One region of the Xenorhabdus sp. SGI 60 genome, then DNA from elsewhere that is predicted to be linked to it. Evidence: predicted binding sites of a transcription regulator. Region 1 holds the regulator's gene; the other holds the start of a gene.
What was found. The regulator ArgR, encoded in region 1, controls arginine synthesis, uptake and breakdown. The targets are predictions, from matches to a motif close to ANTGAATAAAAATACANT.

Region 1 (5,996 bases):
GAGCCTAAAATATCCACCAGACCGGCTTTATTGATATCCCTATGGATAATTTTGGCGCCTAACTTGATGGCAGACAGCAGTGCAGTCAGTTCACCTGTAGCATGCGGAAAATCTTGCTGCTTTTCGACGATGAATTCGCCCAATGTTTTCATGACAAAGGCCTTGAATTTGGTTGTGGTTTTCGGAAGCGTGCTTCACTGATGTGTCGCACTTATGTGCCGCACTTAGGCGCGGGCAGTTTAGCTAAAGAATCTGATGATTCATAGGTTATTGCATTTTTAATCTCTGATTTGGTAGTTAGAATAGTAATACAGTTCATGAATCAGGTAGAAATAAATGCGTATTCATATTCTTGGCATTTGCGGTACTTTCATGGGTGGGCTGGCGATCCTCGCTCGCGCACAGGGGCATGAAGTGACTGGCTCTGATGCTAATGTCTATCCCCCAATGAGCACGTTGCTGGAAAAACAAGGCATTGAGTTGATCCAGGGTTACGATCCGGCCCAGCTCGATCCTGCTCCAGATGTGGTGATCATTGGTAATGCTATGACACGTGGCAATCCCTGCGTAGAAGCTGTGTTAGATCGTGGCATTCCTTACACTTCTGGTCCGCAGTGGCTGCATGATCATATATTGCCAGAGCGTTGGGTATTGGCTGTTGCGGGCACCCATGGCAAAACAACAACGGCGGGTATGGTGGCCTGGATATTGGAAGAGTGTGGCTATAAACCCGGGTTCCTGATCGGTGGCGTGCCAGGGAATTTTGACGTTTCAGCACACATTGGTGAAAGCCCATTTTTTGTGATTGAGGCGGATGAATATGACTGCGCTTTCTTTGACAAGCGTTCGAAATTTGTCCACTACAGCCCCCGTACATTGATCATGAATAATCTTGAGTTTGATCATGCCGACATTTTCGAAAATTTGGGCGCGATTCAAAAACAATTCCACCATCTCGTCAGAGTTGTGCCGAGTACCGGCAAGATCATTGTTCCTGATAATGATATTAATTTGAAGCAAGTACTCTCAATGGGATGTTGGAGTGAATTGGAACAGATAGGAGCAAGCGGTCATTGGCAGGCGAAGAAAGCCAGTCAGGATAGCAGTCACTATCAGGTATTCCATCGGGGGGAGCGGGTTGGGGAAGTGATGTGGTCATTAGTCGGTGAACACAATATGCATAATGGTTTGATCGCAATTGCGGCAGCCCATCATGTGGGCGTGCAACCTGCGGATGCCTGTCAGGCACTAGGCCAATTTATTAATGCCCGTCGTCGCCTTGAATTACGCGGCGAAGTCAATGGCATCTCGGTGTATGATGATTTTGCTCATCATCCAACCGCTATCTTAGCCACACTGGAGGCGTTGAGAAGTAAAGTGGGCGGCATGGCTCGTATTCTTGCCGTGCTGGAACCGCGTTCGAATACCCTGAAAATGGGCATGAGCAAAAATGATATTGCCCCTTCTTTGGGGCGTGCTGATGAAGTTTTTCTCTATCAACCCACCAATATTCCGTGGCAGGTTATTGAAATTGCTGAACAGTGTATTCAACCCACGCGTTGGAGTGCTGATATTGATACTTTGGTGAAAATGATTGTAGAAACGGCACAGCCCGGTGACCATATTCTGGTGATGAGTAATGGTGGATTTGGCGGTATTCACGAAAAACTACTGGCTGCATTGACGCAAAAATCCAGCGCATATTAGTTAATATTTTCTTGTATTTCGGTCTGCCATACGCATATTTTGATTAGATTGGTATACGGCAGACCTGAATAAATTAAAGTTCCTGTTCAAACAGGTGGAGAATTGCTTCGTAAAGTTGTTTTGTCGTAAAGTTTTGCGCTGGAGTGGAAAAAATAGTGTCATCCCCTGCAATGCTGCCAAGGATCCCTTCTGCTTTCCCCAATGAATCTAACAGGCGGGCAATTAACTGTGCTGCGCCAGGGCTGGTGCGTATGACGACAATACTGTGATTATAATCGACATCTAATACCAGATTTTTTAATGGACTGGTGGCAGTGGGAACGCCCAATTCTGCGGGTAAGCAATAAACCATTTCCATCTTTGCATTACGGGTTCGGACAGCACCAAATTTCGTCAGCATTCTGGAAACTTTAGATTGGTTGATATTTTCAAATCCCTGCTCTTGAAGTGCTGAAACAATTTCACCTTGAGAGCTGAATTTTTCTTCTTTCAATAATGCCTTGAAAGCTTTTACCAAATCTTCCTGTTTCGAAGGAACACGCATATTTCACCATCGTTGAATCCGTTATCAGGCGGACATTATGCGAAAGAGTGAATTTTTATGCAAGAAAGAGAAGAAAAAACCAATATACAGAGAATAGTGAATTAAGCATAGTAAATGTATTGTTAATTAAATGGGATTGTTTGGTATGAAAGGGAAGAGTAAGGTAATAAGCTAATTGTTGAAGCGTTCGCTTGAAATAATTCTTAAAAAAGTGTCCATTATCTCATTAACAGATAAGCATTTTGTTTAGAATAAAACGACTTTGGTGTTCCACCATCAGGCTATTAAGTGGATAATCTGGCTGTTAACAAATTGTTTTTAATGCAAATTGTTTTTAATACATAGTGTTTCTAATACATAGTGTTTTTATTACATAGTGTTTACAGTACTTAATTTAAGGAGTATCAGGATGAAAGTTGCAGTTCTCGGTGCAGCCGGTGGTATTGGTCAGGCACTAGCCCTTCTACTCAAGACCCAGCTTCCTTCAGGTTCAGAACTTTCCTTGTATGACATTGCTCCGGTGACTCCAGGCGTGGCAACCGATCTGAGCCATATCCCAACGGAAGTCAAAGTCACTGGTTTTGCTGGTGAAGATGCAACTCCTGCACTGGCAGGTGCAGATGTCGTATTAATTTCTGCGGGTGTGGCGCGTAAACCTGGTATGGATCGTTCCGATTTGTTCAATATCAATGCAGGAATCATTCGTAATCTGGTTCAGCAGGTTGCTAAAACTTGTCCAAAAGCATTAATTGGAATTATTACCAACCCAGTCAATACCACTGTTGCGATCGCCGCTGAGGTACTGAAAAAAGAAGGTGTGTACGATAAAAACCGCCTGTTTGGTGTCACAACCCTGGATATCATTCGTTCCAACACCTTTGTTGCTGAACTAAAAGACAAGAAAGTAGAAGAGATAGAAGTTCCTGTTATTGGTGGGCACTCTGGTGTGACCATCCTGCCTCTTTTGTCGCAAATTCCAGGTGTTAGCTTCACTGATGAAGAAGTTGAGGCATTGACCCAGCGTATCCAGAATGCGGGTACTGAGGTTGTTGAAGCGAAAGCGGGTGGCGGCTCTGCAACTCTGTCTATGGGACAAGCAGCGGCTCGTTTGGGGCTGTCGCTGATCCGTGGCTTGCAAGGCGAAAGCAATGTTGTTGAGTGCAGCTATGTTGAAGGTGATGGCAAATATGCCCGTTTCTTTGCGCAGCCTGTTCGCTTAGGTAAAAATGGTATCGAAGAACGTTTAGATATTGGCAAATTAAGTGATTTTGAACAGAAGTCACTGGATAACATGCTGGATGTTTTGAAAAAAGACATTGAGTTGGGCGAAAGATTTATTAACGAATAATTCATTTATTAATAATTTATTAATATACGAATTAAGTTAAATATATTAAATAACTAAAACCGCTAGTTAGAAATAACTAGCGGTTTTTCTTTCAATAGTTATATTGATAGCTAATTATTCTTTTTCTCTCTTACTTTTCTTTCCAATAGTTCTCCTGTATGGGGATCGAAATAGCGGCTTGGCCATATTTCAGACGGATGTAGTTCTAAATAATTCGCTATTATCCATTCTCCCTTGGGCCATGGGCGAGAAAGTGTATTCGCCAAAGTTGATGAACTCAATCCCGCCGCACGAGAAACGGCAGCTAATGTCGTTCCTCGTTTACGTAAAGCGGCAATAATATCAGCAGGATGCCAATCCGATTTCATAGAAATCATTTTTTTAATCCTTTTCTATTAAATTAGAAGCCACATTAGTGGTATAACTAAAGCGTTAATGTGAAATTAATAACGAACACGAACCTGTTATTAAGAAAATAAAATAACATTATTTTTTCTAAAAATGTTTCTAATTTTTTCTTAATAACGTCTTTTTTGAACTTGGTTACAAAAATAGAGAAACGTTATGAAAAAAGAGTGGTATACGGCAATGGAGCTGACCGGTGTAGGTGAGTTACCTAGATCACCACAAGGAGTTAATGCCAGGGCAAAGCGTGAAGAGTGGTTAAAACAAAAACGGGCTGGCGTCCAGGGACGGGCGATTGAATACCATTACTCTTGTTTTCCTCAAACAACGTTGGAAGCTTTAGAACTCCATGAAACACCAGCAGAATATCAGGTTCAAAAACAAGATCCTTTAGCCATTTGGGTAAGTGCATTTAATTTACTTACCGAGGAAGAGAAGGAGGTCATTACCGAAGTGATATTACGAGATGGCATAAGAAGTTTTTTGGAAAAAATCATAGCTACTTGAGACAGCTTTTGAAAAGCCAGGTACTTAAAATTTGGCTTTTTCGTCACTGCTCCAGTATCAAGCGAGGAGAAAGAGATGAAAAAAGAGTGGTATTCTGCAAAAGAACTCATCGGCCTCGCAGGGCTGCCATCGTCTCCCCAAGGCGTCAATCTGATGGCAAGACGCGAGGGCTGGGAACAACGCCGTAAGCGGGGCGTACAAGGAAAAGCGCTCGAATATAATGTCAACAGTTTGCCCGAAGAAGTCGTGAATGTACTGACAGTCAGTGAAAATTCGGTCGAATACTACCGCAATAAGCGACAGGACCCATTTATGATCTGGGTAGAAGCTTATTACCAATTGAGCAAATCCGAAAGAGAACGAATGGTTAAATTTATTTTGAGAAAAGGGCTAGCCAGCCTTGTCCAATATGTCGGTATTCAAGATAGTGATAATAAAGACAGCGCCCTGGATTGAATTATCTGGGGCACTGTTTGATTCAGATTAGGAAAGTCGCTGTACAGCGACATGTGCCAATCCCTCAAGGGCCGCCTTGTATGGAGAATCTTCCAGTGACTGCAATGCTGAAATGGCCTTATCAGCTTCTTCTTCTGCCCGCTGGCGGGTGTATTTAAGTGAACCACACTGTCTCATCGTTGCCAGGACGGTATCCAACAAATGGCGGCCATTACCTTGCTCAATGGTACTTCGGATCAAAGCGGATTGTTCCGGTGTTCCGTGGTTCATGGCGTGTAAAAGAGGCAATGTGGGTTTGCCTTCGTTTAAGTCATCTCCTGTGTTCTTACCAAGCGTGCTGTTATCTGAGTCATAATCCAACAGATCATCAATTAATTGAAATGCGGTGCCTAGATAACGGCCATAATCACGTAGTGCTATTTCTTGCTCAGGAGTGGCGTTGGCGAGAATGGCGGCTGAATGCGCAGCAACTTCAAACAGGCGAGCGGTTTTACTGTAAATGACCCTCATATAGTCATCTTCTGAAATATTAGGATCATTGCAGTTCATCAACTGCATGACTTCGCCTTCAGCAATGACATTGGTAGCGTCAGACATCAATTTTAATACACGCATGGAATCGAGATCGGTCATCATCTGAAATGAGCGCGTATAGATAAAATCGCCCACAAGGACACTGGCAGCATTGCCATAAATGGCGTTGGCTGTCGCCTTGCCACGGCGCATATCAGATTCATCAACGACATCATCATGCAGCAGCGTTGCCGTGTGGATAAATTCAATCAAAGCGGCAACTTTGATATGTTTTTCATCCTGGCAATGAAGGGCTTTACCTGCCAGTACGGCAATCATTGGCCGAATGCGTTTGCCACCCCCGCTGATGATGTAGTAACCAAGCTGGTTGATCAGCGTAACGTCAGAATTTAATTGGTTAAGAATGGTTTCATTAACCGCTGCCATATCATCAGCGGTGAGTTTAAGTATCGATTCTAAATTCATGTTTTGGCTTTGGACTCTGATTCAGAGCTG
Region 2 (5,996 bases), 240 kb from region 1:
CGCATACTTTTCCGCGAGGGGCGTCTGCGGGTACATTCCTGCACAGTATTTTAGAAGATCTGGATTTCGGCAATCCCCCGGATCGGTTGTGGCTGGTGGAAAAACTGACAGCGTCAGGATTTGATGAAAACTGGGCACCCATATTGGCGCAGTGGATAGAGGATATTCTGGGCGCAGAGCTGAATGAGCAAGGAATGAAACTTGTCGGTGTGCCTCGTCATCGTCAGCAAAGTGAAATGCAGTTTTACCTGCCAGTAGATAAGTTATTACATGCAAAGGAAATGGATGCACTAGCCCGTCGTTATGATCCACTGTCTGCGCAATGTGCTCCGTTATCCTTTCATCAAGTCAAAGGCATGTTAAGAGGTTTTATTGATTTGGTTTTTTGCTGGCAAGATAAGTTTTACGTCGTGGATTACAAATCAAACTGGTTAGGTGAAAACAGCCAGTCATATACGCAAGAGGCGATGGCAAGAGCCATGATAGAGCATCGTTACGATTTCCAGTATCAGCTTTATACTTTAGCGCTGCACCGTTATTTGCGTCATCGGTTAGCTCATTATGATTATCGCCGCCATTTTGGTGGCGTGATCTATCTGTTCCTGCGGGGTATTGATAAAGATAACCCAGGGCATGGCATTTACTCTTACTTGCCTCCCTTTGAATTTATTGACGAACTGGATACGCTTTTCAGTGCTGTTGGTGAGGAAAAAAGCGTATGAATTCCATGATGTCATTATTGCAACAGGCGGTGAACCAGAAGCTGCTGCGCCCTTTGGATGTACAGTTTGCTTATGCGATGATTGAGGATGAAAATCCGCTGTTACTGTTGATTACGGCCTTATTAAGCGCTGAATCGGGCGCGGGGCATGTCTGTTTGCCATTGGAGCGGGTTTCGCCAAAATATTTTTTTGAAGGCAGGCAGCCGGAGTTAGCTGCAACGCTTTGGTCTTTGGCCGGAGAACCCGATCAACAGCAAATTCTGGCTGTTTTACAGGCATGTCCGGCGGTAAGTATGGGGGAAACTCCGGCACCGGTGATCCTTTTCCATCAAAGGGAGAGTGATTACCGCCTGTATTTACAACGCATGTGGCAAAGTGAACAGAGGGTGGCGGATTTTTTTGCCGCTGTGGAGTTAACCGATACTTTTGCTCAATCTTCCCATGATCAAACGGTTGTTGATGAAATCCAGTTACGTCGCATTTTGGATGAACTTTTTGGTGTCACTGTTAAAGGAGAAATTGATTGGCAAAAAGTTGCGGCAGCAGTGGCTGTAACGAGCCGTATTTCGGTGATCTCTGGTGGGCCAGGAACCGGCAAAACCACGACAGTAGCTAAGTTGTTGGCTGCCTTGATCAAGTTGCATGAAGGGAAAAAATTAAGTATTCAATTAGCTGCGCCAACCGGTAAGGCAGCGGCCAGATTAACTGAATCGCTGAGGGAAGCGGTCAAGAAACTCGATTTGACGCCAGAACAGTGGCATAGCATTCCAGAGCAGGCGCAAACTATCCATCGTTTACTGGGGGCGCAACCCGATAGCCAGAAACTGCGTTATGGGCGTGATAATCCGCTGTCCCTTGATATTTTGATCATTGATGAAGCCTCGATGGTGGATTTACCGATGATGGCGCATTTGGTTGATGCTTTGCCGCCACGGGCGAAAGTGATTTTCTTGGGGGATAAAGACCAGCTTGCATCGGTTGAAGCCGGAGCGGTATTGGGCGATATTTGCCGTTTTGCTGAACAAGGTTATAGCGCCAAGCGGGCTGAACAATTGGAGCGCTTAACTGGATGTCAGCTAACATCTTATTCCACCTTACATTCCGATAAAAATACGCCTGCCGTGCGGGATAGCCTGTGTCTGCTGCGCAAAAGTTATCGCTTCAACTCGGCTTCCGGCATTGGGCGATTGGCATCGGCTGTGAATCAAGGAGATCGCGGAGGCGTCGCGGCAGTGCTGAATCAGTCTTTTCCCGATGTTGATTTTTACCCACTTGCAGCGGATGAAGATTATCAGCGTCTGTTGACAGAAACCGCTGCGGGTTACTCTCAGTATTTAACCATGGCAAATGAACGGATGGCGGAAGAAGCCATTTTGGCGGCGTTTAATCGTTTTCGATTGTTGTGCGCGTTAAGGGAAGGCCCCTTTGGTGTTACGGGACTGAACCAACGAATGGAACAATTGCTGCACAGGAAAGGCGTCATTACCCTGCCCAAAAACGTAGAGAACCGTGGTTATGTCGGGCGCCCTATTATGATATTGCGTAATGACAGCACCCTTGGACTGTTTAACGGAGATATCGGGATTATGCTCAAAAATCAGGATAATGAACTGAAAGCCTATTTCCAGTTGTCTGATGGACAGATTAAAGGATTTCAGCCAAGCCGGTTGCCTCAACATGAAACGGCTTATGTGATGACAGTGCATAAATCTCAAGGGTCTGAATTTGAGCATACGGCCTTGGTGTTACCGACCCAACACTCACCAATAGTCAGTCGGGAATTGGTGTATACCGCACTGACGCGGGCGAGGGAAAAATTGACAATTTATGCCAATAAGCCAGTTTGGGATAAAGCTGTGGCTACAGCAACACAGCGGCGGAGCGGGTTGGCAGATTGGTTCAACCCGCAATAAAAAGCAATGTGGCCAAGGATTATATGGCTGGAATGTCTATAGTTAGCTTGACGTAAGCAAACTTCATCAAGCCTGTAAATCCAGCATCAAAATTTTGGAACAGCGCTGATAGTTATACAGCGCTTGTTTTTCCACGGGCAACATATCTATTCCTGCGGGCTTAAAACCTTTCTCCTGAAACCAGTGAATACTGCGGGTTGTGAGTACGAAAAGTTTTTCCAACCCTCTTTGTTTCGCCTGATTAGAAATTGAATCTAGCAGAATTTCACCTCTGGAAGAGTTTCTGTAGTCTGGATGTACCGCAACGCAGGCCATTTCTCCAATTTTTTCATTGGGATAGGAATATAGGGCAGCGCAGGCGATAGTGATATTATCGAGTTCAATCAGGGTGAAGTTATCAATTTCCATTTCCAGTTGTTCACGTGAACGGCGTACCAAAATACCTTGTTGCTCCAATGGGCGAATAAGTTCAAGAATGCCACCAATATCATTAATATTGGCGCGGCGTATCTGCTCGGAACGTTCCATCACTATTTGAGTGCCGATACCTTCGCGGGAAAAGAGTTCCTGAACCAACGAACCATTTTTTTGATAACTGATCAAATGGCTGCGGCGAACGCCATGGCGGCAGGCCTTAATCGCTCCCCTTAAGAAACGCACGGTTCCTGAATGAAAATCACCCGAGTTTTCCAATTTGTGCAGGTGAGCTTCTCCTTCATTAAGAAACATTTCTGATAAAGTGTCACCTTCGGCGTCGAGTACGCCCTGAGATGAGCAAAATCCAATTAATTTTTCTGCTTTTAATTTGATTGCCAGTTGTGTTGCAATTTCTTCGGAAGTGAGGTTGAAACTTTCTCCTGTAACGGAAACCGCAACTGGCCCGATCAGCACAATAGCACCATTATCCAGTTGTTGGTTGATTGCTTTCTCATCAATACGGCGGACTCTGCCACTGTGGCAATAATCGACGCCGTCATCGATTCCCAAAGGTTGGGCGATAACGAAGTTTCCGCTGACAACACTAATATTAGCGCCTTGTAATGGGGTATTATTTAAACCCATAGAAAGGCGTGCTGTAATTTCTAGCTGTAATAAGCCAGCCGCCTGTTTGACCAAATCCAGTGTTTTGGCATCGGTTACTCTGGTGTGTTTGTGGTAAATCGATTGGCAATGGTGTTTGGCGATATTCTGTTCAATTTGTGGACGGGCACCATAAACAACGATTAAACGAATGCCCAGGTTATGCAGTAATCCAATATCGTTGACGATATTAGAAAAATTCTCATGGGCGATGGCTTCACCTCCCAGCATAATGACAAAGGTTTTACCTCGATGTGCATTGATATACGGCACCGAGTGGCGTAAGACTTCAACCAATTCGGTATTGCGTTCTTTCATGAAATCCTCTCTAATTGAATTTTTATTCGTATTTTTTGTATTTTTATTCTTTTTGAAGGGAAATGGCAAGAGGAAACATGGATAAAAATAACGTTATTATTTATATTGGTATAAATAAATCAGGTCATCAAAAAATACATTTTTTGATGACAGAAGTTTGCTAATTAATTAGAGTTCCTGCCTGACTATTATGTTTGATAAAGATTACTGCGTTTGGTTGTTTTTAAATGGAATAAATGATGAGTCACTCAGGCCATAATATTTCACGTCGTCGCCTGCTGAAAGGCGCAGCCGCTGTATGGTTATTAAGCATCAGCCCAATAGGTTATGCAGCGACTTCACAAGTTATTGCTGTTCGTATTTGGCCTGCATCAAGTTATACCAGAGTGACGCTGGAGTCTAATATTCCACTTAAATATCGCCAGTTTTCGCTTGCAAACCCTGATCGTATTGTCATTGATTTGCAGGGTATGCAGCTTAATCGCATTTTGAGCAGTATGGGGGCACAGGTTCAGCGGCGTGATCCTTACTTAAAATTAGTGCGGGCAGGGCAATTTAACCCTAAAACGGTGCGTTTAGTCTTTGAAATTAAACAGCCCGTCTCCCCGCATATTTTCACATTGCCACCAATTGCAAAGTTTAAACATCGTCTGGTGCTCGATCTGTATCCCCAAAAAGCTGTTGATGTGGCTAATGATCCTTTATTGGCTCTGCTTGAAGAGTATAACAGTGGGAATTTAGAACAGCATTTGCCTGCACAGACACGCAAACCCGGTAAGGCAGGTAAAGACAGACCGATTGTGATTATGCTCGATCCCGGTCATGGTGGTGAAGACTCTGGGGCGATTGGGAAATATAAAACTCGTGAAAAAGATGTCGTGTTGCAGATTGCCCGTCGTTTACAGGCACTCATCAAACGTGAGCCGGGCATGAAAGTTTACATGACGCGAAATGAAGATGTGTTTATTCCCTTGACGGTGAGAGTGGCAAAAGCGCGTAAGATGCGCGCTGATCTTTTTGTTTCTATTCATGCGGATGCCTTTACAAATCGCTCTGCACGGGGGTCATCCGTGTTTGCGCTTTCCACTAAGGGGGCTACCAGCAATACGGCCCGTTTTCTCGCCCAAACTCAGAACGAGGCAGACTTAATTGGTGGAGTCAGTAAAAGCGGAGATAAATATTTGGATCATACCATGTTGGATTTGGTTCAAACCGCAACGATTAATGATAGTCTGAAATTTGGTAAAGAAGTGCTCAAGCGGGTGGGGAAAATCAATAAACTGCATAAAAATAGCGTCGATCAGGCGGGATTTGCGGTATTGAAAGCGCCAGATATCCCTTCCATTTTGGTAGAAACTGCATTTATCAGTAATCTGGAAGAAGAGCGCAAACTTAAGACCGCAAAATTCCAGCAACAAGTGGCGGAATCCATTTTTGCGGGCATAAAGGCGTATTTCAAAAATGGCGCTGAATTGGCGAGGCGGTGAAATATTCGTCTTGATAAACTATTGAGTAATACCAGTAAGAATTTATTGCTTATGATGTAATGTTGGTTGTTGGCTTTATATTTATATTTAAATCGGAATGAAATAATGTTTAAACATAGATTTTAAAATCAGTGGAAATAAGGTAATAGCAAACGCTGGAATAAAAATGAGGTAAAATTGCGGAGGTAAAATGAAAAATAAAAATTGGTTGCGGGGGCCGGATTTGAACCGACGACCTTCGGGTTATGAGCCCGACGAGCTACCAGGCTGCTCCACCCCGCGTCCGTCTATTTGCATATTTTGATCTAATCGATGAATGCAAATATTGAGCAATAATATCATAAAGGTTGGTTGCGGGGGCCGGATTTGAACCGACGGCCTTCGGGTTATGAGCCCGACGAGCTACCAAGCTGCTCCACCCCGCGTCCGTTTATCTACATATCCTGATAATTAATCGTGAATGCAAATACTCAATG

Region 2: the regulator ArgR is predicted to act here: its motif matches at 4,068-4,085, upstream of argA (amino-acid N-acetyltransferase).

The regions. Positions count from the first base shown of each region.
Region 1 is NZ_CP196860.1:3,883,383-3,889,378, reverse strand. It holds gene fbp (class 1 fructose-bisphosphatase) at 1-152, opposite strand, end outside; gene mpl (UDP-N-acetylmuramate:L-alanyl-gamma-D-glutamyl-meso-diaminopimelate ligase) at 337-1,707, shown strand; gene argR (transcriptional regulator ArgR) at 1,781-2,251, opposite strand; gene mdh (malate dehydrogenase) at 2,661-3,599, shown strand; gene ACSJJG_RS18375 (helix-turn-helix domain-containing protein) at 3,710-3,976, opposite strand; gene ACSJJG_RS18370 (DNA-binding protein) at 4,164-4,511, shown strand; gene ACSJJG_RS18365 (DNA-binding protein) at 4,587-4,967, shown strand; gene ispB (octaprenyl diphosphate synthase) at 4,995-5,966, opposite strand.
Region 2 is NZ_CP196860.1:3,646,763-3,652,758, reverse strand. It holds partial or broken gene recB (exodeoxyribonuclease V subunit beta) at 1-722, shown strand, start outside; gene recD (exodeoxyribonuclease V subunit alpha) at 728-2,635, shown strand; gene argA (amino-acid N-acetyltransferase) at 2,702-4,033, opposite strand; gene amiC (N-acetylmuramoyl-L-alanine amidase AmiC) at 4,273-5,520, shown strand; tRNA gene ACSJJG_RS17245 (tRNA-Met) at 5,726-5,802, opposite strand; tRNA gene ACSJJG_RS17240 (tRNA-Met) at 5,869-5,945, opposite strand.